Linked DNA regions of Azospirillum brasilense. The protein of the gene in region 1 binds, or shares a complex with, the protein of each later gene. Links are inferred from orthologs where the notes say so. Each region holds a gene or a part of one and is shown on either strand. Other genes may lie near its edges.

Region 1 (15,435 bases):
GGCAAAGGCCGCGGCCAGGACGGGGGCGGCCAGAAGGGGGAGGGTGGTGGAAGGGCGCATGATCCTGTCTCCATCGCAAGGGGCGGAAGGCCCGCCCGAACAGGAGGGATCATGGCAAGCCGCGGCTGAGCCTTGCCTGAACGGCGCGTTCAAGCGCGGTTCAGCAAGACCGATCACAATCCGCTTGATCGACGGGGATCGTCTATAAATTAGAGATATCTTATTTAAAGGGCTGATGAAGCCCATGTCGTCCAACGAGCCATCCATCGCGTCATCCACCGTGCCGCCGCTCGACCCCGCCCCGGCGTCGCCTTTCCCTGAGCGCATGCGCCCGCACGGATTGAAAGCGACAGCGTAAGGGTGTATGCGGCGCGTCGGGGTCCGTTCCGGCGGTTCCCCGCGTCTTCACCCGTCCGAAGGATGCCATGCGGTTCACGGTCCGCCCGGGTTGCCTGATGCTGGCGCTGCTGGGGGTTCTCTCCGCCGGGCTTCCCGCCCGGGCGGTGGAACCGCCGATCCGCGTCGGCGTGCTGGCCTACCGTGGCGGCGACCACGCCAACGCCGTCTGGGAACCGACCGTCCGCTATCTCGCGGACCGCTTTCCGCAGCGCGGGGCGGAGATGGTGCCGCTCGACCTGCCGGGCATGGACGCGGCGGTGGCCGCCGGCAGCGTCGATTTCGTGCTGACCAACACCGGCAATTATGTGGAGCTGGAGGCCCGCCACGGCGTCACGCGCATCGCCACGCTCCATTCCTCCCGCTCCGGCGCGTCGGGGGCGGCGGTGGGCTCCGCTCTGATCGTCCGGGCGGGGCGCGAGGATATCCAGACGCTTGCGGACCTGAAGGGCAAGACCGTGATGGCGGTGGACCCCGACGCCTTCGGCGGCTTCCAGGTTGCCTGGGGCGCGATGCTGACGGCCGGGGTCGATCCCTACGGCGATTTGAAGGAGCTGCGCTTCTCCGGATTTCCCGTGGACCGCGTCGCCTTCGCCGTCCGCGACGGGGAGGTGGACGCCGGCGTCCTGCGCGCCTGCGTGCTGGAGGAGTTGGCCCAGGAAGGCCGCCTCGACCGGGCGCAGTTCCAAGTCGTCGCCCCGCGGACGGAGCCGGGATTCGGCTGCGCCCTGTCCACCGGACTCTACCCCGACTGGCCGCTCGCCCGGCTGGCCAAAACGCCGGAGGATCTGGCGAAGGCGGTGGTGGTCGCGCTGTTCCAGATGCCCGACAGCCATCCTGCGGCTCTGGCCGGCGGCTACGAGGGCTGGACGGTGCCGCTGGACTACCAGCCGGTCCACGGCCTGTTCCGCAGCCTGCGCATCGGCCCCTACGAGCATCTGCGCGACGTCACCCTGCTCGACCTCGCGCGGGAGCACTGGCACTGGCTGGCGCTGGCCGCGCTGGCCCTGCTGTGGTGGGCGGTCCATTCGCTGCGGGTCGAGCATCTCATCAAGGTGCGCACCGCCGAATTGCGCGCGGCCAACCGCGAGCTGCGCCGCGAGATGGCCGAGCGCCGCCGCGCCGAGGACACCGCGCGGGAACGGCAGAAGGAGATGGACCATGTCGCCCGCCTCTCCATCCTCGGCGAGATGGCCAGCAACATCGCGCATGAGCTGAACCAGCCGCTGGGCGCCATCGCCAACTACGCGCGCGGCTGCACGCGGCGGCTGGAGGCCGGGGTGGGCAGCGCCGCGGAGTTCGCGGAGGCCTCCCGCGCCATCGCCGCCCAGGCCGACCGCGCGGGGCAGATCATCGCCCGCATCCGCGACTTCGTGCGCAAGCGCGCCGTCCAGCTGGAGCCGGCCGACGTCAACGGGGCGGTGGAGGCGGCGCTGCAGCTCTGCGAGGGGCGGGCGCGCAGCGGCAACATTCCGGTCATCCGCGAATTGGCCTCCGGCCTTCCGCCGGTCCTGGCCGACCGGGTGCAGATCGAACAGGTCGTCCTGAACCTCGTCAAGAACGCGCTGGACGCCATGGATGATGGCGCGGAGGAGGGCAGGGGCGTCACCGTGCGCACCGGCCTGGACGCGGAAGGGCGGGTGGAGATCGCCGTGGCCGACCGCGGGCACGGCCTGTCGGAGGACGCGCGGGCGCGGCTGTTCGATCCCTTCTTCACCACCAAGCCGGGCGGCATGGGGCTGGGCCTGTCGATCTGCCGGACCATTGTGGAAAGCCATGGCGGCCATCTCTGGGCCACCGATCATCCGGGCGGAGGCACCGTCGTGCGCTTCGTCCTGCCCGCAGCGGAGGAGAAGGTCAATGCAGGCTGACGCGGCCCGCACCGTCTACGTGGTGGACGACGATCCGGCGATGCGCCATTCGCTGGGCTGGCTGATCGGCTCGCTGGGCGTGGCGGTGGAGTCCTTCGGCTCCGGCGAGGAGTTCCTGCGCGCCATGCGCGCCGACCAGCCCGGCTGCCTCGTCACCGACGTGCGGATGCCGGGGATGAGCGGCCTGGAGCTGCAGGACACGCTGGCCCGCGCCGGCTCCGTCCTGGCCGTCGTGGTCATCACCGGCCACGGCGACGTGCCGATGGCCGCCCGCGCCTTCCGCGCCGGGGCGGTGGACTTCATCGAGAAGCCCTTCAACGACCAGGTTCTGCTCGACCGGGTGCACGAGGCGCTGGAAACGTCCCGGCGGGCGTGGGAGGCGCAGGCGCGCAAGGCCCATGTCCGCGCCCTGCTGGCCCGCCTGACCCCGCGGGAGCGGCAGGTCGCCGATCTGGTGGTGCAGGGCAAGCCGAACAAGGTCATCGCGGCGGAGATCAACCTCAGCCTGAAGACGGTGGAGGTTCATCGCCACAACGTCATGGACAAGCTGGAGGTCGCCTCCGTCTCCGACCTGACCCGCCTACTCTTGGAAGCGGAGTAGCGCTCAGACGGCCGCCATCGCCTGCCGCACCCAGCCAAGCAGGGCCGGCAGCGGCATCGCCCCCGCGGTGCGCGCCACCTCGCGTCCGTGATGGACCAGCACGAGGGTCGGAATGCTGCGCACGCCGAAGCGGGCGGCCAGATCGGGTGCGGCCTCGGTGTCCACCTTGGCGAGGCGGACATGGGGCTCAAGCTGGCCGGCGGCCTGCTCGAAGACCGGCGCCATCATCCGGCACGGCCCACACCACTCCGCCCAGAAGTCGATGAGCAGCGGCAGGTCGCTGCGCTCCGCCTGGGCGGTGAAGCGGGCGGCGGTCAAAGCGATGGGCTTCCCCTGGAACAGCGGCTGGCCGCAGCGGCCACATTTGCCGGCGCCGGGCTGGTCGAGGCGTCCGCGCGGCATGCGGTTCAGGGTGTCGCAGCTCGGGCAGGCGACGTGCAGAAGATCGGACATGGCGCGGCTTCCCTCCGGGACGGGCAACTTTATGAGCGTGATCTAATGCAGCGTTCATGAAGCGCAAGAGGCCGCCGGCGCCGGGCAGGGCTGAGGTCGGCGCCCCTTATCATTGTGGGGTCAAGCGGTCGGCACGACCGAGGGATGCGCGCCTTCGGCATTGCGGTGGGCGGCACGCTGTTCCTAGAATGCCGGCCCATGGCCGCTGTCCCAGGAGGGAGCAGCCACGTCCTTCCGCCCAAGCCCTTCCGCAGAACCGCGATTTCGAATGAAGCCTTCCTTTTCGTCCGCCTCCGCCGCCGGCTGCTCCTCCATGGACGATCCCGGCCCCGCCCTGGCGCGCGCGCGGGCGCTGACGGCGGGATGGGGGGCCGGGGCGCGGGCGCTGTCCGCTCTGCCCGCCGCCGTGGTCCCGGCGCCCTATCGGACGCTGCTCGACCACGACCGCGGCATGACCGCCGTCCTGTCGGAGCGGTGGGGCGAGCCGGTGGGCGTGCGGGTGCTGCGCCAGTGGACGGAGCCGGACGGCACGGCGCTGTGGCGCGACATCGCGCTGACCATCGGGCCGGACGCTCTGCCGGTGGAGCTGGCGAGCATCCGCATCGCCCTCGGCGGCTTTCCCGCGGCCTTCGCCGAGCAGCTTCGCGAAGGGACCGAGCCCTTCGGCCGCCTGCTGGCGCGGAACGGTGTTGCCTTCTCGGTGGAGGTGCTGGGCCTGCTGACCGCTCCCGCCGACCATGTCTGGGCCGCGGAGGGGCGCGTGTCGCCCGGAGCCGCGCTGTACGGACGCATTGGGCGGCTGGTGCGGGCGGACGGCTGGACCATCGCGGAAACGGTGGAACTGCTTCCCCGCGCCTGACGCCGAACGGGGTGCCATCCGGCGGAGCATCTGCTAAATCTGCAAGACCGTCCACCCCCTCCCCAACGGTGACCATGACCGCCCCGCATCTCCCCTATCTGTCGCAGTTCTCGCTGGAAGGCCGGGTGGCGCTGGTCACCGGCTCCGGGCGCGGGCTGGGTCTGGAAATCGCCCGCGCCATGGCCGGGTCCGGCGCCCATGTGCTGCTGAACGGGCGCGACGCCGCGCGGCTGGAGCCGCTGGCCGAGGCCATCGCCGCGGCCGGCGGGCGGGCCTCCGTGCTGGCCTTCGACGTGGCCGACCGCGGTGCGGTGCGGGACGCCTTCGCGCGGATCGCGCAGGATCATGGGCGGCTGGACGTGCTGGTCCAGAATGTCGGGCAGCGCAACCGCAAGCCGTTGACCGACTTCGCGGACGAGGAGATCAGCGACCTGCTCAACGTCGATCTGGCCGCCGGCCTGATCCTGGCGCGGGAAGCGGCGCGGCTGATGCTGCCCCAGGGCTTCGGGCGGCTGATCACGGTGACCTCCATCTCCGGGCAGATCGCCCGCGCCAACGACGCGGTCTACGCCGCCGCGAAGGCCGGGCTGGCCGGCATGGTGCGGGCGCTCGCCGCCGAGTACGGCGCAAAGGGCCTGACCAGCAACGCCATCGCGCCGGGCTTCTTCGCGACGGAGACCAACGCCGGCATCACCGGCAACCCGGCCCTGTCCGCCTATTTCGAGGGGCGCACCCCGATGGGGCGCTGGGGCCGACCGGAGGAGATCGCCGGGGCCGCGGTGTTCCTGGCCTCGCCCGCCGCGTCCTACGTCAATGGGCATGTGTTGGTGGTGGACGGCGGCGCCACCATTCTCATGTAAGGCCGGTCTTAAAGGAAGCTCCGCCGCCATGCTGGCGATCCCCTTGTCATGCGCCGATCCGGCGGAGGCTTTCCGCGCCCTGTCCGGACAGCCGTGGTCGATGCTGCTCGACAGCGCCGCCCCACACCCGGCCCATGGCCGCTACAGCTACATCGCGGCGGAGCCCGTCCGCACCCTGGAGTCGCTGGACGGGCGGGCGCATCTCGACGGCCGTCCAGTGGACGGCGACCCCTTCGCCGTGCTGGCGGCGGAGCTGGCGCGCCACGCCCGGCCCGAGGGTCCGCCGGGGCCCGCGCCCTTTTGCGGCGGGGCGGTCGGCTTCATCGGCTACGAGGCGGGGCTGCGGCTGGAGCGCATCCGTTCGCGCCACGCCAACCCCGGCGGCCAGCCGGAGATGGCCTTCGGCTTCTACGACGCGGTGGCCGCCTTCGACCATGCGGAGCGCCGCGCCTGGGTGATCGCCGCCCGCCCGGAGGCCGAGGGCCGTGCCCGCGCCCTGGCGGCCCGGCTGGAGGGCGGCGGAGCGTCCCCCCTCGGCCCCGTCCCGGCCGCCCCCTGGCGGAGCGAGCTGGACCGCGACGACTATCTGGCGCGGGTGGAGCGGGTGCTGGAGTACATCCGGGCCGGCGACATCTATCAGGCCAACTTCACGCAGCGCTTCCTGGCCGAGCGGCGCGACGGGCTGGACAGCTACGCGCTGTACCGGCGGCTGCGCGCGATCAGCCCGGCCCCCTTCGCCGCCTATCTGGACTGCGGTCCGCGCCTGCGAATCGCCAGCGCCTCGCCGGAGCGCTTCATCCGCCTCAGCGCCGCCGGGGAGGTGGAGACCCGCCCGATCAAGGGCACCCGCCCGCGCTACGCCGACCCCAGCGCGGACGCCGCCGCCGCCGCTGAGCTGGTGGCCAGCATCAAGGACCGGGCGGAAAACCTGATGATCACCGACCTGCTGCGCAACGACCTCGGCCGGGTGTCGCGGATCGGCAGCGTGCGGGTGCCGACGCTCTACGGGCTGGAGAGCTTCGCCAGCGTCCATCACCTCGTCTCGGTGGTCACGGCGCGGCTGCGGCCCGGCCTGGGGGCGGTGGATCTGCTGCGGGCGGCGCTGCCCGGCGGCTCGATCACCGGGGCGCCCAAGATCCGCGCCATGCAGATCATCGACGAGCTGGAGGTGGCGCGGCGCGGCGCCTATTGCGGCTCCGTCGCTTGGCTCGGTTTCGACGGCGCGATGGACAGCAGCATCGTCATCCGCACCCTGTCGATCACGCCGGACACGGTGATCGCCCAGGCCGGCGGCGGCATCGTCGCCGATTCCGACCCGGCGGACGAGCATGAGGAGATGATGGTCAAGATCCGCGCCCAGCTCCGCGCGCTGCAGGAGGAGCGGGCATGAGCCCGGGCATGAACGTCGTCTGGCTGAACGGGCGCCTGCTGCCGGCGGAGGAGGCGCGCATCGACCCGGCGGACCGCGGCTTCACGCTGGGCGACGGGCTGTTCGAAACGATCCGGGTGGCCGGCGGCACCGCCCGCCATCTCGGCCGGCATCTCGACCGGCTGGCGGACGGCGCGGCGCTGCTCGGCCTGCCGCTTCCCCACGGCGCCACGGCGCTGGCCGACGCCGCAGCCGCGCTGATCGCGGCGCAGGACCAAGCGGATGGCGGGGTGGAGGGCGTGCTGCGGATCACGCTGACACGGGGCACCGGAGCGCGCGGCGTGCTGCCCCCGGCGGACGCCGTGCCGACTCTGCTGATGACGCTGGCCCCCGCGCCGCCGCCCGCCGGCCCGGTGGAGGCGGCCATCGCCCGCAGCACCCGGCGCAACGAGCATTCGCCGCTGTCGCGCGTGAAGTCGCTGAACTACCTGGACTCCATCCTCGCCCGGCGGGAGGCGGCGACGCGCGGCGCGGGAGAGGCGCTCCTGCTCAACGGCGCGGGCCGTCTGGCCGAATCCAGCGTGGCGAACCTGTTCGTCGTCCGGGACGGGCGCCTGCTGACCCCGCCGGTCGCCGAAGGCGCCCTGCCGGGCATCCGCCGCGCGCTGATCCTGGAACGGAGCGATGCCGGGGAGGCGCCGCTTGACGTCGCCGATCTGCTGGGGGCCGAGGAGGCTTTCCTGACCAACAGCCTGGGCCTGCGGCCGCTGCTGCGCGTCGACGGGCAGGCCATCGGCGCCGGAACCGTGGGGCCGGTGACCGCCGCCCTGCTGAAGGACATTGCGGCAGAGTAGAGCGCCCGCTTACGGGCGGAGGTAGGACCAGCCCTCTTCCTGAAGCTGCATCAGGCGGACGACGCCAGAGGGCACCAGCTTGGCTTCCGGCACCATGGGGACCTCGCCCTGTTCGACGCGGATCATGCCGTTGCGGGTGTTCTCGCAGGCGGAGTAGGTCAGGGTCGGCAGGCTGCCCTTCAGCGACGCCAGCCGGTCCTTCACCGGCGAGCGGTCGGCGCGCAGCATGTGCAGGCCGGGGCCGAAGGTGACCAGTTCGACCTCCACCGTTTCGCCGATGGCCTTGTAGTATTCGATGATGTTCTTGACGTTGTTCAGCGCCATGTTCATCAGCGCCGGGTCGTTGCTGCTGACCTGGATGGCGACGCGGTGGACGCCGGGCTGGTCCGCCGCGGCCTTCCGTCCCGGCATGGCGGCGGTCATCCCGGCGAATCCGGCCAGGGCCAGCGCCGCCCGGCGCGTGGAACGCATCGCCATGTCATCCTCCCTTCCGCTGTGGGGGCATCCACAGTCCTAGCACAATGACCCTGGCCGCCGCTTGTTCCCGAAGGGAGAGGGGACGCGACGGAAGGGGGAGGCGGTCAGCGGCGCCGGGCGTGCCGGGCGGCCTGGACCATCATCATCTCCCCGACATTTTCGGGCGTCACCAGACCGACCAGCCGTCCGTTTCCGTCATCGACGCCGATCGCGGGCAGGCTTTTCTCCTGCATCAGCCGCAGCGCCTCCTCCAGCTTGCCGTGCCGGTGGATCACGGGGATGTCGGGGCGCATCACCTCCAGCACCGGCGTGTCCGGGCCGCGGTCGCGCAGGGCGCGGATCAGGTCGTCGCGGGTCAGCACGCCGCGCAGCGTGCCGGCGCCGTCCACCACGGGAAACTCGTGCTGGGTCGTCCGGATCAGGCATTGCACCGCGTCCTCCAGCACGCCGGAGGGCGGCAGCGTCTCGAAGCGGGTGACCATGGCGTCCGAGACGACCACGCCGTGGGTGATCTCGCGCATCTGCACCGCGTGCGCCTCCGACGAGGCGCCCAGATAGACGAACAGCGCGATGAACAGCAGCATCGGGTTGCCGAACAGGCCGAGCAGTCCCAGCCCGATGGCCAGCGCCTGCCCGACCGAGGCCGCCACCTGGGTGCCGCGGACATAGCCCATGCGGCTCGCCAGCACCGCCCGCAGCACGCGCCCGCCGTCCATGGGGAAGGCCGGGATCAGGTTGAACAACGCCAGGAATAGGTTGACCACGGCCAGCCGGGACAGCACGTCGATTCCGGCGTTCCGCACCTCCGCCGCGCCGGCCGGCACGAAGCCGCCGAGCGCGGCGTAGAGCAGGGCGGCGATCACCAGATTCACCGCCGGTCCGGCCAGCGCCACCACCAGCTCCTGCGACGGCTTCTCCGGCAACCGTTCCAGCCGGGCCACCCCGCCGATCGGCAGCAGCGTGATGTCCGGCGTGCGCACACCGTAGCGCCGGGCGGCGAAGACGTGCCCGAACTCGTGCAGCAGCACGCAGAGGAACAGCAGCGAAAGGAAGACCACCCCCTCCAGAGCCGCAGGCCAGCCGCCCTGCGCGTGGTAGGCGGCGCCGATCCACAGGAGAAACAGGAAGAAGGTGACGTGGATGCGGATCACCGTGCCCTTCATGGTGCCGATGGGGATCGACCAGCTCATCCCGACCTCGCCTCGCGCTGTGACCGTCGTTCGACGGAGTCCTTATGTGGTGTCGCGCGGCGTGCGGCGTCATGGGCCTATCGGAGGAAGGGCTGGCCGTTGGAGGGCTGGGGCCGGCCCAGCCCTCCAACGGCCTTATACGCTCGACGGTGTTACAGGCCCCAGACGACGGTGTTGAACCAGTAATCCGTGCCGCTTAGGTTCAGATACTCGATGCGGCCGCTGCCGGCGGCGCTGCCGCTCCAGAAGTCGTCGATGATGATGTACTCGCTGATGGTGCCGTCGGCGGCGTCGGCCTTGGTGAAGAACAGAAGGTCGTTGGAATCGCCACCGAAGGTGCTGGCCCTGTAGTATTCGAGCTGGTTGGGCGCCGTGGGGCCGTTCAAGCGGAGCCGGTCGTAGTCGCCGTGCGAATCCGAGATGAGATCGATGCCGTCCGAATTGCAGGTGTAGAGGTAGTTGTCGCTGTCGTAGCCACCGTAAAGGACATCGTTGCCGGCTCCGCCCGCCAGGACGTCCAGGCCGACATCCGAGCCGTAATCCCCGAACAGAGTGTCGTTGCCGGCCCCACCGTACAGCGTGTCGTTGTTGTTCCCGCCGTAGAGGAAGTCGTCCCCAGTCTCACCGCTCAGAAGATCGTTGTTGTCGTTGCCGTACAGCGTGTCGGCCCCGGTGCCGCCGTACAGGCTGTCGTTTCCGAAGCTGCCGTACAGCGTGTCGTTTCCGTCGCCACCGTCAATATAATCGGCGTCGGTGTTGCCCAGGATATCGTCGTTCCCGCCCTGTCCGAACAGCATGTTCGGTCCCGAAGGAGCGTCATAGATGTCATTCCCGGAAGTTCCGTACCAGGTCGTCATCGCAAGTTTCTCCAATTTATTAGCCGTATACGGCATATCTTTTTCGCCATCGGCGTGCATTGAAGTCAATGGAGCGGATTTCGAAACCGGTTACCCTTGTATAAATTTGATAGCAAATGCATCCAAGCGAGTGTTAATTAGCGAAATATCAACCATGGAAACCTTTGATATGTCTTGATCGGCTCATGATTAGTTATCTAACTAATGGAAAGCGTCATTTTGACGCGTCCATTCGGCGTTTTTGTTGCCGCTGACGGGGATTGTTTCTTCGTCCTGGATGAATTCACTTGGCGGGAGAGATCCAGCCGCGAACGCCTGAGAATCGCGCAGACGACCGCGAAGCTGACGACGCAGAGGGCGGGTGGGGGCGCGGGGACCAACGCGCGGGCAACCGGCTTGCGCCGCGACCGTTCACGGGAAGGACGCAGCCGGTGCTCAGTCTGCGATTACACCGCCTTCAAGTAACGGACCGGCCGGCCGGGGGACAGGGCCTCCGCCGCGCGGACGATGGCCTGGGCGTCGATGCCGTGATGGCGGTAGAGGTCGGCGATGGTGCCGGTCTGGCCGAAATGCTCGACCCCCAGCGCCCGCGTGCGGTGGCCTTGGACCGAGCCCAGCCAGCCCAGACCCGCCGGGTGCCCGTCCTGCACCGTCACCAGCGCGCAATGGGGCGGCACGCCCTCCAGCAGCCGTTCGACGTGGGAGCGCGCGTGGGGCTTGCCGCGCTCGCGCGCCCGCTGCGCGGCGCTCCAGCCGGCGTGCAGCCGGTCGGCGGAGGTGACGGCCAATAGCCCGACGTCGCGGCGGTCCTCGCCGAGCATGCCCACCGCCTCGATGGCCTCCGGCGCCACCACGCCGCTGTAGGCGACCACCACCTGGGCGTTCGGCCCGGGACGACGCAGCCAATAGGCGCCCTGGACGATGCCGTTCTCCAGCTCCGCGTCCATGGTGCGGACCGGCTGCTCCAGCACGCGGGAGGACAGGCGCAGATAGACCGAGCCGCCGGTCTCGTCGCGCAGCCAGTTGCGCTCGTCCGGCTCGCCCTCGCCCTCCCGCTGCATGTAATCGAAGGCCCAGCGCATGGTGACGGCCAGCTCATCGGCGAAGGCCGGCTCGAAGCAGGCCAGCCCGTCCTGGGCCATGCCGACCAGCGGGGTGGCGATGGATTGGTGCGCCCCGCCCTCCGGGGCCAGTGTCACGCCGGACGGGGTCGCCACCAGCAGGAACCGCGCGTCCTGATAGCAGGCGTAGTTCATCTGGTCCGCCGCCCGCATGACGAAAGGGTCGTAGACGGTGCCGATGGGCAGCAGCCGCTCGCCGAACAGCGAATGCGACAGGCCGAGCGCCGACAACAGGATGAACAGGTTGGACTCGGCGATGCCCAGCTCGAAATGCTGGCCGTCGGGCGAGAAGTCCCATGTGTAGGTGGAGGGGATGCGCTCCTTCTTGAACAGGTCGGCCAGAGCGCTCTTGGCGAACAGGCCGCGGCGGTTCACCCAGGCGCCGAGGTTGGTGGAGACCGTCACGTCCGGCGCGGTCGTCACGATGCGCTCCGCCAGCTCCGTCTTCTCGCGCCCTAGCTCGTTCAGGATCAGGCCGAAGGCCGCCTGGGTGGACAGCGCCTTCTGTGACGGGGCCGCCAGAGCCGCCGGCACCGGGACCGCCGCCGCGTCATGGCGCCGCCGTCCCTTGGCCGCGAAGGGCACGCGCTTCAGGAAGGCGTCCAGTTCCGCCGCCGGCCGGCCCAGCCCTTCGAAGCGGTCCCACTCATGGCCCGGACGGACGGCGTTGGCGGCGCGGAACGCCTCCATCTGCGCCGGGGTCATCAGGCCGGAATGGTTGTCCTTGTGCCCGGCCAGCGGCAGCCCGGCGCCCTTGATGGTGTAGGCGATGAAGCAGACCGGCCGGTCGTGCGTGCGCGCCTGGGCGAAGGCGTCGAGCAGCGAAGGCAGGTCGTGGCCGCCGAGATTGCCCATCAGAAGGGCCAGCTCCTCGTCGCTGCGGCGCTCGATCAGGCGGGTGACCGGCCCCTGGTCGCCCAGATCGTCGAGCAGCCGCTTCCGCCACGCCGCCCCGCCCTGGTAGGTCAGCGCGGAATAGAGCTGGTTCGGGCAGTGGTCGATCCAGTCGCGCAGGCGCTGGCCGCCCTCCTCCTGGAAGGCCGCCTGCATCAGCGCGCCGTATTTCAGGATCACCACGTCCCAGCCGAAGGCGCGGAAGATGTTCTCCAGCCGCTCCCACAGCCCCTCGCGGATCACCGCGTCCAGGCTCTGGCGGTTGTAGTCGACGATCCACCAGGTGTTGCGCAGCCCGTGCTTCCAGCCCTCCTGAAGCGCTTCGAAGATGTTGCCCTCGTCCATCTCGGCGTCGCCGACCAGCGACACCATGCGCCCCTCGGGCCGGTCCTTCGCCCAGCCCTTGGCCTTCACATAGTCCTGGACCAGCGAGGCGAAGAGCGTCTGCGCCACCCCCAGCCCGACCGAGCCGGTGGAGAAGTCCACGTCGTCCACGTCCTTGGTCCGCGACGGGTAGGACTGGGCGCCCTTGAAGCCGCGGAAATTCTCCAGATTGCCGCGCGTCTGGTTGCCCAGCAGATACTGGATGGCGTGGAAGATCGGGCTGGCGTGCGGCTTCACCGCCACCCGGTCCTCCGGACGCAGGGCCTGGAAGTAGAGCGCCGTCATGATCGTCGCCAGCGAGGCCGAGGACGCCTGATGCCCGCCGATCTTCAGCCCGTCCTGGTTGGGGCGGACGTGATTGGCGTTGTGGATCGTCCAGGACGCGAGCCAGAGAACCTTGCGCTCCAGCTCGCGCAGGCAGGCGAGGTCGGCGTGGTTCGGAACGGTCGCGTCCATGTCTGTTCCCCTTTCAACGGAACGGCGGTCGATGATTGGTGAAGCCTATCATTTGTGCCGCGGCAGGCGTTTGCAAAGTGGCGCCGGAAACCGCGCCGGATTAGCATTGGATTGCGCAGAAGCCTTTCAGACAGCATGAAATGCCAAAAATCAAACTCGACCGCATCGACCGGAAGATCCTGGCCCTGCTCCAGCAGGACGGGCGGATGCCCAACAACGAGTTGGCGGAGCGCGTCGGCCTGTCGCCGTCCCCCTGTCTGCGTCGGGTCAAGGCGCTGGAAGACGCGGGCGTCATCGCCCGCCACGTCGCTCTGGTCGATCCCGCCGCGGTCGATCTTCCGGTGAATGTCTTCGTCAGCGTCAGCCTGGAACGGCAGGTGGAGGAGCGGATCGACGCCTTCGAGGCCGCGGTGATGGCGCTGCCGGAGGTGATGGAATGCTATCTGATGACCGGCGACGCCGATTACCTGCTGCGCGTGGTGGTCCCCGACCTCGCCAGCTACGAGCGCTTCCTGAAGGAGCATCTGACGCGGATTTCAGGGGTCGCCAACATCCGGTCGAGCTTCGCGCTGAAGCAGGTGCGCTACCGCACGGCCCTACCGCTGGGCCATTTGGCGGAGTGACCAGGACGGTCATGAATCCATAGGGATCTAAGCATTCATGCCAAGATTATTGGTTAGGTTTCTAACTATATTCTATGACGTTGATCAGTTGCATAAGTCGTTCTATCATTTCATTAAGTTCCAAGGCTGCGACTTGATGGGGATAGGATGTCAAACATTTCCTTGAGCGGCGCGATCCCTTCAGCGTCGGCACATCCGACGATGCCCTCCAAGCCGCCGGTAAGCCGGACCAAGGAGAGCGAAGCCAGCAACGGCGGCGGGAAGGCCGACCATGTGGACTTGAGCCCGTTGGCATCGGCCTTGAAGGGCGACGCACTTTCGCTGTTCGGCAAGTTGTCGTCTGAGGACCGAAGCGCATTGGGTCTCTTCGTTTCGTCCGGCCAAATGTCGGCCGACGAAATGAACGATGCGCTTTCGGGAAAACTGAAGGAAACCCGCAGCCGGACGTTTTGGAAAGGCGCCATCGAAGCGGGCGTCGGGCAGGAAACCGACAAACAGAAGAAGATCAGAACACTTTCGGAGAGCATCGAGGCGCGGATGTCCGCCATCGATAAGATCGCCGGCTCGGGGTTGCGTCTGGATCAGGCGGTCGCGATCTCGAACGAGTTGCGAGGCGCGATGCGGGAACGCAGTTCATTGATGGGTCAGACGGACGATGGCGCAACCACGGTGAGGTTGACCGCGGATTTTGCCTTGAACAAGCTGGCGCGGACCGACTCGGAACGCGCGGCGGGAGCCAAACTGTCCGCTCTGGGCTTCAAGTCCGAAAGCTTCGATCAGGTGTTGAAGGACACGGCGGAAAAGGACATCGCTTCCATGTGAGCGTATGCGCGCTGTGACAACCGTGGTCCGTCGGCCGCAACCCTGCTTTCAATATGTTCAACATCCCATCGTCCGGACCGCTCATGACGTTCGCGATGGAAGACCTGCGCCGCTTTTTGCCATAAAGAGTATTGGAACAGGGGCGATCGGCGAAATTTCCCGCTGACAGACCCCGACCAACAGGCGAAGGCATGGGGAAGCAGGACGGGATGATGGACTGGGACAAGTTGCGGGTGTTCCACGCTGTGGCCGAGGCCGGCAGCTTCACCCACGCGGGCGAGGCCCTCAACCTCAGCCAATCGGCGGTCAGCCGGCAGATCAGCGCGCTGGAGGACAGCCTCGGCGTTCCACTGTTCCACCGCCACGCCCGCGGCCTGATCCTGACCGAGCAGGGCGAGTTGCTGAACCACGCGGCGCGCGACATCTTCGCCAAGCTGTCGATGACCCAGGCGATGCTGAGCGAGAGCAAGGACGCCGCCAAGGGGCCGCTGAAGGTGACGGCCACGGCGGCCTTCGGCTCGACGTGGCTGACTCCGCGCATCGGGGAATTCCTGGCGCTCTACCCGGACATCCAGCTCACCCTGCTGATCACAGACACGGAGCTGGATCTGGGCATGCGCGAGGCCGACGTGGCGATCCGCGTCAGCCCGCCGCGCCAGCCGGACCTGATCCAGCGGCACCTGATGACCTTCCGCTCCCACCTCTACGCGCACCGCCGGTACCTGGACCGCAAGGGAGAACCGCAGACGGTGGGCGATCTCGCCTCCCACGATCTGGTGACCTATCCGCAGGAGTTGCGCGCGCCTTTCGCCAACACCCACTGGCTGCGCGATCTGGTGACCGACCCGGTGGCCCGCGACCGGACGGTCCTTCAGGTCAACAACCTGTACGCAATCTTCCGCGCCGTCGAGAGCGGGCTGGGCATAGGCTCGCTGCCCGACTATCTGGTGACCGGTTTGAATGACATCGTGCGGGTGCTGCCGGACCAGTCCGGGTCGAAGGTGGACGCCTTCTTCGTCTATCCGGAGGAGCTGCGCCATTCCAAGCGCATCGCGGTCTTCCGCGACTTTCTGGTCAAGAGGGTTGCGGAAAGCCAGTTCTAATTCCCGTTCGACGGGTTGACGGACGGGGCGCGGCGCCGGACAGGGCCGCGCCCTTTGTTTTTTTGCGCCATCCAGCATGCGACATAGTGTCGGTCAGGACGGCACGGCCGACTTCGCGCTTGCGCGCTAAACTGATATATTAATATATGCCGCACATGCGGAGCCCACCGTGTGTCGGCGCTCAAAGCCTGGGCCCCATCCAATAATCGCAATCGCCAGGAGTTTCCCGGAAGGGAAAGGCGTGC
Region 2 (15,185 bases), on another replicon or contig:
GCAACTGGTGGCGATCGCCCAGAAATCGTCCGCCTTCAGCGCGGCCCCGCCGACCAGCGCGCCGTCCACATTCTCCACCGCCATCAGTTCCGCCGCGTTGCCCGGCTTCACCGAACCGCCGTAGAGGACGCGCACCGCGTCGGGATCGGCGGTCTTGCCGGCCAGCTCCGCCCGGATGTGGGCGTGCATCGCCTTGACGTCGTCGGGCGTGGCGGTCTTGCCGGTGCCGATGGCCCAGACCGGCTCGTAGGCGATGACGGTGTTCGCCGCGGTGGCGCCCTCCGGAATCGAGCCCTTGAGCTGGCTGGCGACGACGCTGTTCGCCTGCCCGGCGTCGCGCTGGGCCTCCGTCTCGCCGACGCAGATGATGGCGATCAGGCCCGCCTTGTGGGCGGCGGCGGCCTTGGCGGCGACCTGGGCGTCGGATTCGGCGTGGTCGGCGCGGCGCTCCGAATGGCCGAGGATGACGTAGCGGCAGCCGGCATCGGTCAGCATGGCCGGGCTGACGTCGCCGGTGTGCGCGCCGGAGGTCTTGGCGTGGCAGTCCTGCGCGCCGAGCGCCAGCGGGCTGCCGGAAATGGCGTCGCCCACCGGGAACAGCAGCGGGAAGGGCGGGCACACCAGCATGTCGAAGGCGACCGTCCCGGCCCCCGTCAGGCGTCCGGCGAGGTCAGAGGCGAGGTCGAGCCCGTCGGCCTTCAGCCCGTTCATCTTCCAGTTCCCGGCAATCAGTTTGCGGCGTGCGGCCATGGCGTTTACGTCCTCCGGCTCTCGTTTGTTGGTGCGGGTGTTCGTTGGCAAAGTGCGCCCCCTGTCTAGCAAGGAGTGCGGGGCATTTCCACCCGCCCAACGGGTTCTTTCCGATGGGGAATCGCGGGGGAAATGGGGTGTTGCCGGGCTTTCGCGGGGTGCCTATGATGCCGCCCCGGCCGCAGGGCCGCCCTTTGCGCACTCACTTCGGGTCCCATGCTTCAGTTCATCCGCACTTACGCCGGTTCGTGGGTCGTCAAGATCCTGTTCGTGCTCCTCATCGTCAGCTTCGCGGCCTGGGGCATCGGCGACATGATCCGCACAGGCGGGATCTCCAGCACCGTCGCGTCCGTCGGCAAGGTGGATATCGACCGGGCGGAGCTGGACCAGGAGTTCCGCCGCCAGATGGAGCGGCTGCGCCCGATGCTGGGCGGCAACCTGACGACGGAGCAGGCGCGCCAGTTCGGCCTGCTCGACCAGTCTCTGTCGGCGCTCGTGCAGCGCGCGCTCTACGATCAGGCGGCGCGCGACGCCGGGATCTCGGTCGGTCCGGACGTGGTGCGCCGGCGCATCGCCGAGGAACCGGCCTTCCGCAACGCGCAGAACCAGTTCGACCCGAACCAGTTCCGCAGCGTGCTGCGCAACAACCAGCTCACCGAGGACGGCTACGTCGCCCTGCTGCGCCGCGAGACCGCGCGCGAGCTGGTCGCCGGGGCGGTCGGCGCCGGGGTGACCCCGCCGAAGCCGCTGGTCCAGGACCTCTACCGCTTCCGCGGGGAGCGCCGCGTGGCCGAGGTGGTCACCCTGCCCAACGCCGCCATCGGCGACGTCGGCGTGCCCGACGAGGCGGAGCTGACCCGTTATTACGAGGACCATCAGGTCCGCTTCACCGCGCCGGAATACCGCGCGCTGAGCATCGCCCAGCTCTCCGCCGACGAGATCGCCAAGGACATCCAGATCCCCGACGCCGAGCTGCGCGCCGCCTATGACGAGCGCGCCGACGAACTCGGCACGCCGGAGCGCCGCACGGTGGAGATGGTGCTGGCCGACGACGAGGCGAAGGCCAGGCAGATCGCCGAGGCCGCCAAGACCAAGGGCCTGACCGCCGCCGCCAAGGACGCCGGGACCGACGTCATCACGCTCGACAACGTCACCCGCAACGAGCTGCCGGAGATCGGCGACGCCGCCTTCGCGCTGGCCCAGGGTGCGGTCAGCGACGCCGTGCGCAGCGGGCTGGGCTGGCACGTCCTGACGGTCACCGCCGTCCAGCCGGGCGCCACCAAGAGCTTCGAGGAGGCCCGCGACCAGCTCCTGGCCGAGCTGCGCAAGGAGAAGGCGATGGATTCGCTCTACTCCATCGCCAACCGGGTCGAGGACCAGCTCGCCAGCGGCGCCCCGCTGGAGGAGGTCGCCCAGGCCCAGTCGCTGCCCATCGCCAAGATCGCCGCGGTGGACAGCAGCGGCAAGGCGCCGGACGGCCAGGACGCCGCTCCCGGCCGCGCGAACTTCGCCGCCATGGTGCAGACCGCCTTCCAGCTCGCCTCCGGCGCCACCTCGAACCTGACCGAAGCGCCCAACAACGTCTTCTACGCGGTGCGCGTCGACGGCGTGACGCCGGCCGCGCCCAAGCCGCTGGCCGAGGTGCGCGATCAGGCCGTCGCCGGCTGGCAGGACGACAAGCGCGCCAAGCTGGCCGCCGAGAAGGCCCAGGACATTGCCGCCAAGCTGAAGCAGGGCTCGGAGGCCGCGGCGCAGGACGTCGCCGGCCAGTCCGGCGCCAGCTTCGCCATGACCACGCCCTTCACCCGCGACGCCCGTTCGGTCGAGGGGCTGCCGGGCGAGCTGGTGCGCAAGCTGTTCGAGGTGAAGCCCGGCGAGACGGTGACCGGCGCCACCGCCGACAGCCAGGTCGTCGCCCGCCTGAAGGAGATCATCCCGGCGGACCCGGCGGCGGCCGACGCCACGCTGGCGACCGTGGAGAGCACCGTCGCCCAGGGGCTGGAAAGCGACATCATGGCCCAGTTCGGCAACGCGCTGCGCAACAGCTACCCGGTCGAGGTTCACCGCAACCGCATCGACCAGTTCTTCGCCAGCGGCAACTAACCACACTCAATCGAGGCCCGTCCCGTGAAGGTTCAGCCGGAATCCGCCGCCTTCCACACCGCTTATGAGGCCGGCACGCCGCAGGTGGTGTGGACCACGCTGGTCAGCGATCTGGAGACTCCCGTCTCCGCCTACATGAAGCTGGCCGACGGGCGCCCCTTCGGCTTCCTCTTCGAATCGGCGGAGCGCGGGGCGGGGTCGCGGCGCGACCGCTACTCGGTGATCGGCTTCAAGCCCGATCTGGTCTGGCGCTGCCGCCGCGACCGGGCGGAGGTGAACCGCAACGCCCTGCACGACCGCGACGCCTACGAGCCCGTCGACGCCGCTCCGCTGGAGTCGCTGCGCGCCCTCATCAACGAGAGCCGCATCGACCTGCCGGACGCGCTGCCGCCGATGGCCGCCGGCCTGTTCGGCTACCTGACCTACGACATGGTCCGGCTGATGGAGCGGCTGCCGGACGACAACCCGGACGAGCTGGGCATCCCCGACGCCATCCTGTCGCGGCCGAGCATCGTCGCCATCTTCGACAGCCACACCGATTCGGTGACTCTGGTCACCCCCGTCTGGCCGAAGCCGGGGGTCGACGGCGCCGCCGCCTACGGCGACGCCCGCGAGCGGCTGATGGACGCGGTGGCCGATCTGGAGCGCCCCCTGCCCTACCGGCGGGAGCCGCGGACCAAGGACGGGCTGCCGCTCGCCTGGACCTCCAACACGACGCGCGAGGAGTATCATGCGATCGTCGAGCGGGCGAAGGAGTACATCCGCGCCGGCGACATCTTCCAGGTCGTGCCGTCCCAGCGCATCCGCTTCCCTTTCAAGCCGTCGCCGCTGGCGCTGTACCGCACGCTGCGCCGCCTGAACCCGTCGCCCTTCCTGTTCCACTGCGACTTCGGCGAGCTGTCGGTCGTCGGCTCCAGCCCGGAGATCCTGGTGCGCGTGCGCGACGGCAAGGTGACCGTCCGCCCCATCGCCGGCACCCGCAAGCGCGGCGCCACGGCGGAGGAGGACCAGGCGCTGGCCGAGGACCTGCTGAGCGATCCGAAGGAGCTGGCCGAGCATCTGATGCTGCTCGACCTCGGCCGCAACGACGTGGGCCGCGTGGCGCGCACCGGCACCGTCAAGGTGACGCAGAAGATGATCGTGGAGCTGTACAGCCACGTCATGCACATCGTGTCCAACGTCGAAGGCGACCTCGACCCCAAGCACGACGCGCTGGATGCCCTGATCGCCGGCTTCCCGGCCGGCACCGTCTCGGGAGCGCCGAAGGTCCGCGCCATGCAGATCATCGACGAGCTGGAGAAGGCCCGCCGCGGCGTCTACGCCGGCTGTGTCGGTTATTTCGGCGCGTCGGGCGCCATGGACACCTGCATCGCGCTGCGCACCGCCGTGCTGAAGGACGGCATGATGTACGTGCAGGCCGGCGGCGGCGTGGTCGCCGACAGCGATCCGGAGGCCGAGTATCAGGAGACCGTCAACAAGTCGATGGCCCTGATCCGCGCCGCGGAGGAAACCGTCCGCGAGACCTCCGCCCGGTAGGGACCGTATGCCCCTCGATGCGCTGCTGCTGCCGCTGATCGTCAAGATCGTGGCGGCGGCCCTGGTCGTCGTCGCCGCCTCGCTGGCGGCGGAGAAGGCCGGCCCCTTCTATGGCGGCATGATCACCGCCCTGCCCGTCTCGACCGGCCCGGCCTTCGTGCTGCTCGCGATGGAGCATGGCGACGGCTTCGTCGCCGATGCCGCCCTGTCAGGGATGGTCGGGAACGCGACGATCGTCCTCTATCTGGCGCTTCTGGTGCGGATCGCCCCGCGCTGGAGCATGCCGGCGACGGTCATCACCAGCTCCGTCTTCTGGATCGCCACGGCGGCCAGCCTGCGCTCCGCCGTCGAATGGACTCTGCCGCTGGCGCTTCTGCTCACGCTGGCCTGCTATGGGATCGCCGCCTGGGCGGTGTCGGCGCCGATTCCGGCGGACAAGCTGGTCCGGACCGCGCGGTCGCGCTGGTACGACATCCCGGCCCGCGCCGGACTCGTCGGCCTGCTGGTCGCCACCGTGACCACGCTCAGCCACAGCATCGGGCCGGCAGCCACCGGGATCGCCGCCGTGTTCCCCATCGCTCTGACCAGCCTGACGGCGATCCTGCACGGCCGCCTGGGCGGCGGCGTGGTCGCCGCGGCGATGCGCAGCGCGCTGCTGACCAACCCCGGCCTCGCCCTGGCGCTGACCACCGCCCATCTGCTGGCCGAGCCCGCCGGACGGTTCGTGGCGCTCGGCGCCGCGCTGGCGGTCTCGCTGTCCTGGGCCGGCGGCCTGCTGGTGTGGCGGCTGCGCCGTCCTCAGGCGGCTTAAAACGAACTTCCGTTCGCTTTAGACTCACATCGCCTCACTTGCCGGCGGGCTTCGGCCGCATGTGCGGCCGGGGCCGCCGTCGCGGTCCAAAGCGGATTGCAATCCGCTTTAGGGCTTTCTCAGGCCTGAAGCCCTTCTCAGGCTTGGCCGCCGAAGTCGAAGCCGGCGCCTTCCACGGCCTTCCTCACCGTCTCCGGCGCGACTCCGCCCTCGACGGCCACGGTGCCGGCCTCCAGGTCCACCGTCACGGCGGCGCCCGGCGCCAGCTTGCCGATGGCGTTGGTGACGGAGCGGGCGCAGCCGCCGCAGGTCATGCCGCCGACCTTGTAGGTGTCAGCCATGGAACTCTCCTCAAGCGGGACCGGCGGTCACCCGCCGGCGTGATGGGCGCGCACGACGGCGCTGACCGGAACCAGGACGAAGCCGCGTTTCTGCACCTCCGGCATCCAGGAGGCCAGTGCGTCGATTGTCGCATCGTGCGGGTGGCCGATGGCGATGGCGTAGCCTTGGCGGCGCGCCACCTGCTCCGTCTTGGCGAGCTGGGCGCGCACCGCCGGCACGGTCATCTCGTTGTCGAGGAAGATGTCGCGCCCGGCGAAGGGCATCTGAAGCTCCCGCGCGAGGGTCAGGCCGGCGCTCTTCGCGGTGGTCCGGCTGTCCAGCCACAACAGGCCGCGCCGCGCGATCTCTCCCAGCACGGGCGCCATGGCCGCGGAATCGGCGGTGAAGCGGCTGCCCATGTGGTTGTTCACCCCGACATAGCCGTCGAAGCTGTCGAGCGCCGCCTTGGTCCGGCGCAGGATCTCCCCCTTGTCGAGCGACACGCGCAGCGCCTGCGGCCCCGGATCGGCCGAGCCGCTGGGCTCCATGGGAAGATGCAGCATCAGCTCGTGCCCGGCGGCGCGGGCGGCGCGGGCCTGGGCGGGCAATTCGTGGGCGTAGGGCAGCCAGGCCAGCGTCAGCGGCGCCGGCAACGACACCGTGCGGTTCGAACGTTTGCGGTCCACGCCCATGTCGTCGATGACAATGGCGATGGCCGGCTTGCCCGGCGGGGCGCGGAAGGGCAGCGCGTTCTTCTTCCACAGCGGCGATCCTGGCGCCACCTTGGGCGGTTCCAGCGGGGCGACGGGGGGCGGCAGCATCGCCACCACCGGCTTCGGCGTCAGTGCCGGCGGCGGGGGCGGTGCGGGCACCGGAACGGGCGACGGGGCCTCGGTCACCTGGGGCGGTGGCGCGGGAACGGGCGCCGGAGCGGGTTCGGCCTCGCGAACCGGCGGCGGCGGCGGTGGGGGCGGTGCCTCGGCGACCTTGGGCGGCGGAGCCTTGATCGGAGCCGCGGGAGCGATGACCGGCGCCTCCCGCTCCACGACGGTCTCCGTCTCCGGCGCGCCGCGCCCGAGGATGAAACGGGCGCCGAGCGCCACAGCGAAGACCGCGATCACACCGGCCAGCGCCAGCAGAACCGGCGATACGGCGCGCCCCGGCACCGCCCGTCCGGACGCGGCGGCCGGCACTTTCGGCGATGGCTTCCGTGCCGCGGCCTTCTGGGGTTTGCGCGGCGATTTTCTGACCATGGGAAGAAATCTCGAACCCTGGTTTCCGGTTTGCGCGCAAGGTGGCACCCCCGCACCGTCCCTGCAACAGCGGAGCGGGGTGGAGGCCTCCGCCGGCTGGGACTATGCTGTGACCGCCATGCTCCGCACCCTCCCCCTCCTGGCGGTCCTCGCCGTCGCCACCACCGGCCCCGCCGTCGCCAACGAGGTCCGCTGCCCGCCCAGCCTGACCGTGCAGGCTCAGCCGGAGGCGCCCGGCGGCTGGTCGCCCTACCCGGCGAAGGACCAGCACGCCTTTGCGGGCGTCGCGCTGGTGGAGGGCGACCGGACGGCGCAGATGACGTCTCCCTCCCCGGCGGCGCTGGAGCCGGACCGCAGCCTGCGGCGGGGCCGCTCGGAGGTCCGGCAATGGGACTTCCCCGCCGCCCGGCGCGACAGCGTCTTCCTGATCTGCCGTTACAACGGAACGCAGGCCACGCTGGCCATCGACCTGCCGCGCACCGTGCGGCGCTGCCAGATCACCGAGGAGACCGACGCGCGCGGCATGGTCCTCGACAAGCCGGCGACAGCGCCGCAGTTCCTCTGCCACTGATTCTCCGCCAAGTCGAGGTTCGGACGGGCTGGAAATCCACCGCTCCAGCCGCTAGGGTACCCGCCTTGGAACAAGGCCGGAACGCTATTCCGGGACGATCGGGCCGTGACCGACGGACCGGAAAAGACAGGCCGGAAGGATGCCGGGGCGCCCCATGCTGCTGCTCATCGATAATTACGACAGCTTCACCTACAACCTCGTCCATTACCTGGGCGAACTGGGCGCCGAACTGGACGTCCGCCGCAACGACAGCCTGACGGTGGAGGAGGCCATGGCGCTCCGCCCCGAGGGGATCGTGCTGTCGCCCGGCCCCTGCGACCCGGACAAGGCGGGCATCTGCCTGCCGCTGATCGACGCCGCCGCCAAGGCGGGCGTTCCGCTGATGGGCGTGTGCCTGGGCCATCAGGCCATCGGGCAGGCCTTCGGCGGCACGGTGCTGCGCGCGCCGGTGCCGATGCACGGCAAGGTCGACCGCATGTTCCACCAGGGGCGCGGCGTCCTGAAGGACCTGCCCTCGCCCTTCCGGGCCACCCGCTACCATTCGCTGATCGTCGAGCGCGCCACCCTGCCCGCCTGCCTGGAGGTGACCGGCGAGACGGAGGACGGCCTGATCATGGCGCTGTCCCACCGCGAGCTGCCGATCCACGGTGTGCAGTTCCACCCGGAAAGCATCGAGAGCGAGCACGGGCACAAGATCCTGGAGAACTTCCTGAACACGACCCGCCGGCTGGAGACCGCCGCATGAGCACGCCGTCCGCGCCGCACGGCGACCTGACCGACATGAAGGCGATCCTCGCCAAGGTCGCCGCCGGCAACGCCCTGAACGAGCCGGAGGCCGCGCTGGCCTTCGACATCATCATGTCGGGCAACGCCACCCCGTCGCAGATGGGCGGCTTCCTGATGGCGCTGCGGGTGCGCGGCGAGACGGTGGACGAGATCACCGGGGCCGCCCGCGTCATGCGCGCCAAGGCGATCCCGGTGGAGGCCCCGGACGGCACCATCGACACCTGCGGCACCGGCGGCGACGGCTCGGGCACCTACAACATCTCCACCGCCGCCGCGGTCGTCATCGCCGCCTGCGGCGTGCCGGTGGCCAAGCACGGCAACCGCGCCATGTCGTCCAAGTCGGGCGCCGCCGACGTGCTGGGTGCCCTGGGCGTCAACCTCGACTGCGACATGGGTCTGGTGCGCAAGGCTCTGTGGGACGCGCGCATCGGCTTCCTGATGGCGCCGCGCCACCACCTCGCCATGCGCAACGTCGGCCCGACCCGCGTCGAGCTGGGCACCCGCACCATCTTCAACCTGCTGGGACCGCTGTCCAACCCGGCCAGCGCCAAGCGCCAGCTTCTCGGCGTCTACGCCAGGCAATGGGTGGAGCCTCTGGCCCATGTGCTGAAGCGGCTGGGGTCGGAGGCCGCCTGGGTCGTCCATGGCTCCGACGGGCTGGACGAGATCACCACCACCGGCCCGACCACCGTCGCCCAGTTGAAGGACGGCGAGGTCACGGTCTTCGAGATCGAGCCGGAGCAGGCCGGCATCTTCCGCGCCCGGCCAGAGCTTCTGAAGGGCGGCGACGCCCATGTGAACGCCGAGGCCATCCGCGCGCTGTTCGACGGCGCCCAGGGCGCCTACCGCGACATCGTTCTGCTGAACGCCGCCGCCGCGCTGCACGTCGCGGGCAAGGCCGGCGACCTGAAGGAGGGCGTCGAGCGGGCCCGCGACGCCATCGACAGCGGGGCGGCCCGCGCCGTGCTCCAGCACCTTGTTTCCATCACCAACTCGTCCGCCACCAACGAACCGGTTGCCGCGCCATGAGCGACGTCCTGACCCGCATCTGCGACGACAAGCGCGCGCTGGTCCAAGCCCGCAAGTCCGCCCGCCCGCTGTCCGCGGTGGAGGACGCCGCCCGCGCCGCCGACCCGGCGCGCGGCTTCATCCGCGCCCTGCGCCGCACGGTGGACGGGGGCCGCTACGGCCTGATCGCCGAGATCAAGAAGGCCAGCCCGTCGAAGGGCCTGATCCGTCCGGACTTCGACCCGCCGTCGCTGGCCCGCGCCTACCGCGAGGGCGGCGCCACCTGCCTGTCGGTGCTGACCGACGAGCCCTATTTCCAGGGCTGCGACGACTATCTGCTGTCCGCCCGCGCCGCGGTGGACCTGCCGGTGCTGCGCAAGGACTTCATGGTCGATCCCTACCAGATCGCCGAATCCCGCGCGCTGGGCGCTGACTGCATCCTGATCATCATGGCGGCGCTGAGCGACGCGCAGGCCGCCGAGATCGAGGACGCCGCCCTCGCCTGGGGCCTCGACGTGCTGGTCGAGGTGCACAACCGCGAGGAGCTGGACCGCGCGCTGGCGCTGAAGACTCCGCTTCTGGGGGTGAACAACCGGAACCTGAAGACTCTGGCGGTGGACATCGCCACGACGGAGGAACTGGCGGCCCACGTGCCCGCCGACCGGATGCTGGTCGCCGAAAGCGGCCTCTACAGCCCGGCGGACCTGTCGCGCATGGCGGCGGTCGGCGCGCGCTGCTTCCTGGTCGGTGAATCGCTGATGCGGCAGAAGGATGTGACCGCGGCCACCCGCGCCCTGCTCGCCTGACACCAAAGAATAAAGCAATGGGGAGGAGCGACGACGTGCCGAACGTGAGCATTGCCCTTGAAAGTCCGCTCCAGGACGAGGTGGTTCAGCTCATCGAGGAGCTGGACCGCTATCTGGGCGACCTTTACCCGGCCGAGAGCAACCATCTGCTCGACCTGCAGTCGCTGGCCAAGCCGGACATCCGCTTCCTGGTCGCCCGGCGGTCGGGAACCGTGGTCGGCTGCGGGGCCGTGCGCATCGACACCGAGGGCGGCTATGGCGAGGTCAAGCGGATGTTCGTCCAGCCGACCGCACGCGGCGGCCAGATCGGACGCCGCCTTCTGGAACGCATCGAGGACGAGGCGCGCGGCGCCGGCCTGTCGCTGCTGCGGCTGGAAACCGGCGTCTATCAGGACGAGGCCATCGCGCTATACCGCAAGCAGGGCTTCGCCGACCGCGGCCCCTTCGGCCCCTACGGCCCGGACCCGCTGAGCCTGTTCATGGAGAAACCCCTATGACCGACCAGCCCGCGAGCGGCTTCACCCATTTCGACGCCGAGGGCCGCGCGGTGATGGTGGACGTGTCCGGCAAGGCCGACACGGAACGAACGGCGACCGCCCGCGGCTCCGTCCTGATGCAGCCGGAAACGCTGGCGCTCATCCTGCAAGGCGGCGTCAAGAAGGGCGACGTCCTGTCGGTGGCCCGGCTGGCCGGCATCATGGGGGCCAAGCGCACGCCGGACCTGATCCCGCTGTGCCACCCGCTGATGCTGACCTCGGTCAAGGTGGACCTGACCTGCGACCCCGAGCGCAACGCCGTGGACATCACCGCCACCTGCAAGCTGAGGGGGCAGACCGGGGTGGAGATGGAGGCGCTGACCGCCGTGTCGATCGCCGCACTCACCGTCTACGACATGTGCAAGGCGGTGGACCGCGGCATGACCATCACCGAGGTGACGCTGCTCCACAAGGCCGGCGGCAAGAGCGGCGAATGGGGGAGCGCGGCCTGATGCTGCAGGTCGGTGAAGCCCGCGCCCGCATCCTCGCCGCCTTCACCGCCCTGCCGGCGGAGACGGTGCCGCTGCCCGACGCGCTGGGGCGCGTCCTGGCGGAGCCCGCCGTCGCCCGGCTGACCCAGCCGCCCTTCGCCGCCGCCGCCATGGACGGCTGGGCCGTCCGCGCCGCCGACATCGTCCAGGCGTCGGAGACTGCGCCCGTCACCCTGCGCCGGATCGGCGAGTCGGCGGCCGGCCACGCCTTCGCCGGATCGCTCGGCGCGGGCGAGGCCGTGCGCATCTTCACCGGCGCCCCCCTGCCCGCCGGGGCCGACGCCGTGGTGATGCAGGAGGATTGCGAGGACGCCGGGGATCGCGTGCGCGTCGGGCGCGCCGTGCCCGCGGGCCGCTTCATCCGCCCCGCCGGTCTGGACTTCACCGCGGGAGAGGAGTTGCTTCCCAAGGGACGGCTGCTCACCGCCCGTGACGTCGCCCTGGCCGCCGCGGCCAACCTGCCCTGGCTGCGCGTCCACCGTCGCCCGCGGGTCGCCGTGCTCGCCACCGGGGACGAGATCGCCCTGCCCGGCGATCCGCTGGGTCCGAGCCAGATCGTCAGCTCCAACGCGCTCGGCCTGTGCGCGCTGGTCACCAGCCAGGGCGGGCTCGCCCACAACCTCGGCGTGGCCAGGGACGATCCGGAGCATCTCGCCGCCATGGCCGCCGGGGCGGCCGGCTGCGACGTGCTGGTGACCACGGGCGGCGCCTCGCAAGGCGAACACGACCATGTGCGCGACGTGCTGGGCGGGCTGTCGCTGGACTTCTACCGGGTCGCCATGAAGCCCGGCAAACCGTTGATCTTCGGCACGGCGAACGGCGTGCCGCTGCTCGGCCTGCCCGGCAACCCGGTCTCCACCGGGGTCGCCGCCGTGCTGTTCCTGGTGCCCGTCCTCCGCCGTCTCCAGGGGCTGCCCGCCGAGAACGCCACGCTCGCGGCCCGGCTCGGCGCGCCGCTGAAGGCCAACGACGACCGCACGGATTTCCTGCGCGCCACCCTGTCCACCGGAGCGGACGGCGAGCCCGTCGCCACCCCCTTCCCGCGCCAGGACAGCGCGATGATGTCCCGGCTGGCCCGGGCCGACGCCCTGATCGTCCGCGAGCCGCAGGCAACCGCCGCCGCCGTGGGCGACCGCGTGACGGTGATCCCGTTGAGCGGCGGTGTCCTGTCGCTTTAATCCGTTCTGCACCCCCGATCCCTTTGGCAATCGCTTTGGGAGTCCTGTCCGTCGATTTGCGATTGATTTCATCCGTAGGGCTTGACGGGGGTTAAGAACCAAACTAGAACAAGATGGAACGTTTTGCTTTTGTTCCATATCTAGTGCGGAACCGGCCGGGAGGCACAAATGCTCACGCGCAAGCAGCATGAATTGCTGCTTTTCATCAACGAGCGGCTCGGGCAGGGCGGTGTGTCCCCTTCCTTCGACGAAATGAAGGACGCTCTCAACCTGAAGTCCAAGTCGGGCATCCACCGCCTGATCACCGGGCTGGAGGAGCGCGGCTTCATCCGCCGCCTGCCCCACCGCGCCCGCGCGCTGGAGGTGCTGCGCCTGCCGGAGGGGCTGGAGACCGCCCGCCCCCGGCCGCCGCGCGCCAAGTTCCAGCCCAACGTCATCAAGGGCGACTTCAGCTTCGCAGGGCGGGAAGCGAATCCGGCGTCCGAATCGGTTCAGCTTCCGCTCTACGGCCGGATCGCCGCCGGCACGCCCATCGAGGCGCTGCGCGACAGCTCCGCCTTCGTGGACATTCCGGCCGCCATGCTCGGCATGGGCGACCACTACGCGCTGGAGGTCGCCGGCGATTCCATGGTGGAGGCCGGCATCCTCGACCATGACACGGTGGTCATCCAGCGCTGCGACAGCGCGGAGAACGGCTCGATCGTCGTCGCCCTGGTCGATGACGCCGAGGTCACGCTGAAGCGCCTGCGCCGCAAGGGCAACACCGTGGCGCTCGAACCGGCCAACGCCGCCTACGAGACCCGCATCTTCGGCGCCGACCGCGTCCGGGTGCAGGGCCGCCTCGTCGGTCTGGTGCGGAAGTACTGACGGCAGGACGATCCGGGGCGGCGCTTCAGCGCGCCCCGGTCTTTCTGTCGGGCCGCATCCCGCCCATCGTCCAGGGGCGGTCGCCGCGCCGCCCACGCACGCTTTCCACCCCGATACCCTGGTCCGACAGGGTGAGCGCGTGTGCGCCCTCCCGCCGCAAGCGCCAATGGTCGATGACCAGCGGCGCCCGGCACCCGCGCGACGGAACCGCGGTCACCACCGCATCGGCCACCGCGCAATCCTCCGGCAAGGCGTCCGGCTGGCGCAGCAGCGCCACGGTCTTTCCCTGCGCGCGGTAGAGGCAGCCCAGGGCGTCGCAGCGCAGCCGCCCGTCGAGGCTGACACCGGCGAGCGGCCAGACATCCTGACCGGCCTTGTCCTCCGGCTTCTCCATGCCGTCGCGCCGCCTCCAGCTGTTGGCGACCCGCCCGTCGCTGGCGGTGGAGAGGCTGAGAATCCCCTCCGCGCTGCGCACGGCCATCAATTTTCCGTCCTCCGACACCAGAATGTCGGGCCGCGGCGCAAAGGCCGGGGCGACCATACCGCCAGCCAAGGCCACCAGCCCCAGCCAGCGCCAGCGCCCCGTCCAGATGGCCAGCCACAGCCCGCCCAGCGTGACCGCCGCGATGGCGGCGTCCGGCATGGCCGGCAGGAACGCCGTCGCTCCGGGCAGCGCCGCGGTCCGCTCCGCCGTTTCGATGACCAGCCGGACGCCCCAACTCATCGCCGTCACCGCCGGCCCCTCCAGCCCGAAGGGCAACAGCAGGTAGGAGAGCAGGCTCAAGGGCATGATCCACACCGTCGTGATGGGGATCGCCACCATGTTGGACAGCACGCCGTAAAAGGCGACCTGCTGGAAATGATAGAGCCCGTAGGGCGTCGTTGCGACCGTCGCCACCACGCTGGAAAAGGCGATGCCGCCCAGCGTCATGGCGCCCTTGCCGAGCCAGCCCATCTCGCGCCGCCGGCTCACCGCCCAGGGCGTGAAACGCTCGAAGGCGGCGATCAGGGCGACGACCGCCGCGAAGGACATCTGGAAGCTCGGCCCCAGCATCCCCTCCGGGTCGTAGAGGACGGTGACGATGCCGGCGAAGGCGACCAGCCGCATGCTGATCGGCGACCGGTCGGCGATGACCGCACCCATGACGAGGCCGGTCATCAGCACCGACCGCAGCGTCGGCAAGGGCGCCCCCACCAGCAGCGTGTAAAGGATCGCCGACAGGATGCCGGCCAGCGCCGCGATCTTCTTGATCGGCCAGCGCAGCGCGATCCAGGGAGCCAGCGCCAGCAGCGCCCGCACCACCCAGAAGACGATCCCGGCGGCGATGCCGACATGCAGGCCGGAAATGGACAGGAGGTGCGCCAGACCGCTGTCGCGGAAGGCGTCCATCATCGGCTCGGGAATCGCCGCCGCGTCGCCGTTCAGCAGGGCGGCGGTGACGCTGGCCTCCGCGGGGTCGGTCACGGCGGCGCGCACCCGCTCGGCGATGGCGGCGCGCGCCCGCTCGAAGGCCACGGTCACCCGGCGCCAGCCGCCGGGCGGCGGCGCCTCCTGCACGACGGGGGCCCCCATGACGAAGCCGACCGCGCCAAAGCCTTCGAAATAGGCGCGCCGCTGCAGGTCGAACGCCCCCGGCTCCGCCGGGGCGGCCGGCGGGTGGAGCATGGCGCGCAGCCGGACCACCGTCCCGGCCTCCGGCGGGGTCACCTTGGCCGGCAGATGCAGGCGCACCCGCTCCGGCGTCGCTTCCGGGGCCAGCCGCTCCACCGTCGGCTCCCCGATCATCAGCCGCGCGCCGGTGGGCTGCCGTTCGACCGCCAGCACCCGCCCGGTGACCTGCACCGGGCCAAGCTCGCGCGTCAGCATCGGCGCCGCCGCCGCCAGGCTGTGCAGTTGCGCCGCGGCGAAGCCCAGAGCGACGCTCAACAACCCCAACAGCAGGACGACCGGCGCCAGACGCCGCCGCGCCAGCCACAGCAGAACCAGACAGCCAGCCGCAGCGCCCGGCCCCAGCCAGGGCGGCGGCTCGGCGGACAGGCCGAAATACAGCGCCACGCCCGCCCCGGTTCCCACCGGCAGCCAAAGCGCCCAGCGCTCCCGCTCCGCGGCGAGGCATCCCAGAGCCGCCGCGGCAAGGCGCGTGGCGACGCCGCGACGGACCGGAGCG

What was found.
Region 2: the proteins of pabB (region 1) and D3869_RS13305 are in contact, whole or in part, in a solved structure (PDB 8RP0), measured with the Escherichia coli proteins. The link is inferred for Azospirillum brasilense from one-to-one orthologs.

The regions. Positions count from the first base shown.
Region 1 is NZ_CP032347.1:805,825-821,259, forward strand. The notes cover bases 4,256-7,249. They hold pabB (aminodeoxychorismate synthase component I), read left to right. Parts: upstream 4,256-5,068; coding sequence 5,069-6,430; downstream 6,431-7,249. Other genes in these bases: D3869_RS25745 (SDR family oxidoreductase), read left to right, coding at 4,256-5,040; D3869_RS25755 (aminotransferase class IV), read left to right, coding at 6,427-7,249. Outside these bases: D3869_RS25720 (cytochrome c maturation protein CcmE), read right to left, coding at 1-60; D3869_RS25725 (sensor histidine kinase), read left to right, coding at 426-2,267; D3869_RS25730 (response regulator transcription factor), read left to right, coding at 2,257-2,868; thioredoxin TrxC, read right to left, coding at 2,872-3,321; D3869_RS25740 (hypothetical protein), read left to right, coding at 3,590-4,180; more of D3869_RS25745, read left to right, coding at 4,255-4,255; more of D3869_RS25755, read left to right, coding at 7,250-7,263; D3869_RS25760 (hypothetical protein), read right to left, coding at 7,273-7,740; D3869_RS25765 (site-2 protease family protein), read right to left, coding at 7,845-8,930; D3869_RS25770 (calcium-binding protein), read right to left, coding at 9,083-9,847; D3869_RS25775 (transketolase), read right to left, coding at 10,234-12,642; D3869_RS25780 (Lrp/AsnC family transcriptional regulator), read left to right, coding at 12,783-13,265; D3869_RS25785 (hypothetical protein), read left to right, coding at 13,428-14,087; D3869_RS25790 (LysR family transcriptional regulator), read left to right, coding at 14,300-15,190. UniProt on the Escherichia coli protein: Part of a heterodimeric complex that catalyzes the two-step biosynthesis of 4-amino-4-deoxychorismate (ADC), a precursor of p-aminobenzoate (PABA) and tetrahydrofolate.
Region 2 is NZ_CP032345.1:2,780,653-2,795,837, reverse strand. What follows is about bases 6,551-9,294. They hold D3869_RS13305 (anthranilate synthase component II), read left to right. Parts: upstream 6,551-7,499; coding sequence 7,500-8,090; downstream 8,091-9,294. Other genes in these bases: trpC (indole-3-glycerol phosphate synthase TrpC), read left to right, coding at 9,157-9,294; trpD (anthranilate phosphoribosyltransferase), read left to right, coding at 8,087-9,160; D3869_RS13310 (STY0301 family protein), read left to right, coding at 6,893-7,345; D3869_RS13315 (divergent polysaccharide deacetylase family protein), read right to left, coding at 6,551-6,714. In the rest of the region: tpiA (triose-phosphate isomerase), read right to left, coding at 1-750; D3869_RS13335 (SurA N-terminal domain-containing protein), read left to right, coding at 967-2,853; trpE (anthranilate synthase component I), read left to right, coding at 2,878-4,389; D3869_RS13325 (hypothetical protein), read left to right, coding at 4,397-5,200; D3869_RS13320 (heavy-metal-associated domain-containing protein), read right to left, coding at 5,338-5,541; more of D3869_RS13315, read right to left, coding at 5,569-6,550; more of trpC, read left to right, coding at 9,295-9,945; D3869_RS13290 (GNAT family N-acetyltransferase), read left to right, coding at 9,990-10,442; cyclic pyranopterin monophosphate synthase MoaC, read left to right, coding at 10,439-10,933; D3869_RS13280 (molybdopterin molybdotransferase MoeA), read left to right, coding at 10,933-12,150; transcriptional repressor LexA, read left to right, coding at 12,319-13,017; D3869_RS13270 (ComEC/Rec2 family competence protein), read right to left, coding at 13,043-15,185. UniProt on the Escherichia coli protein: Part of a heterodimeric complex that catalyzes the two-step biosynthesis of 4-amino-4-deoxychorismate (ADC), a precursor of p-aminobenzoate (PABA) and tetrahydrofolate.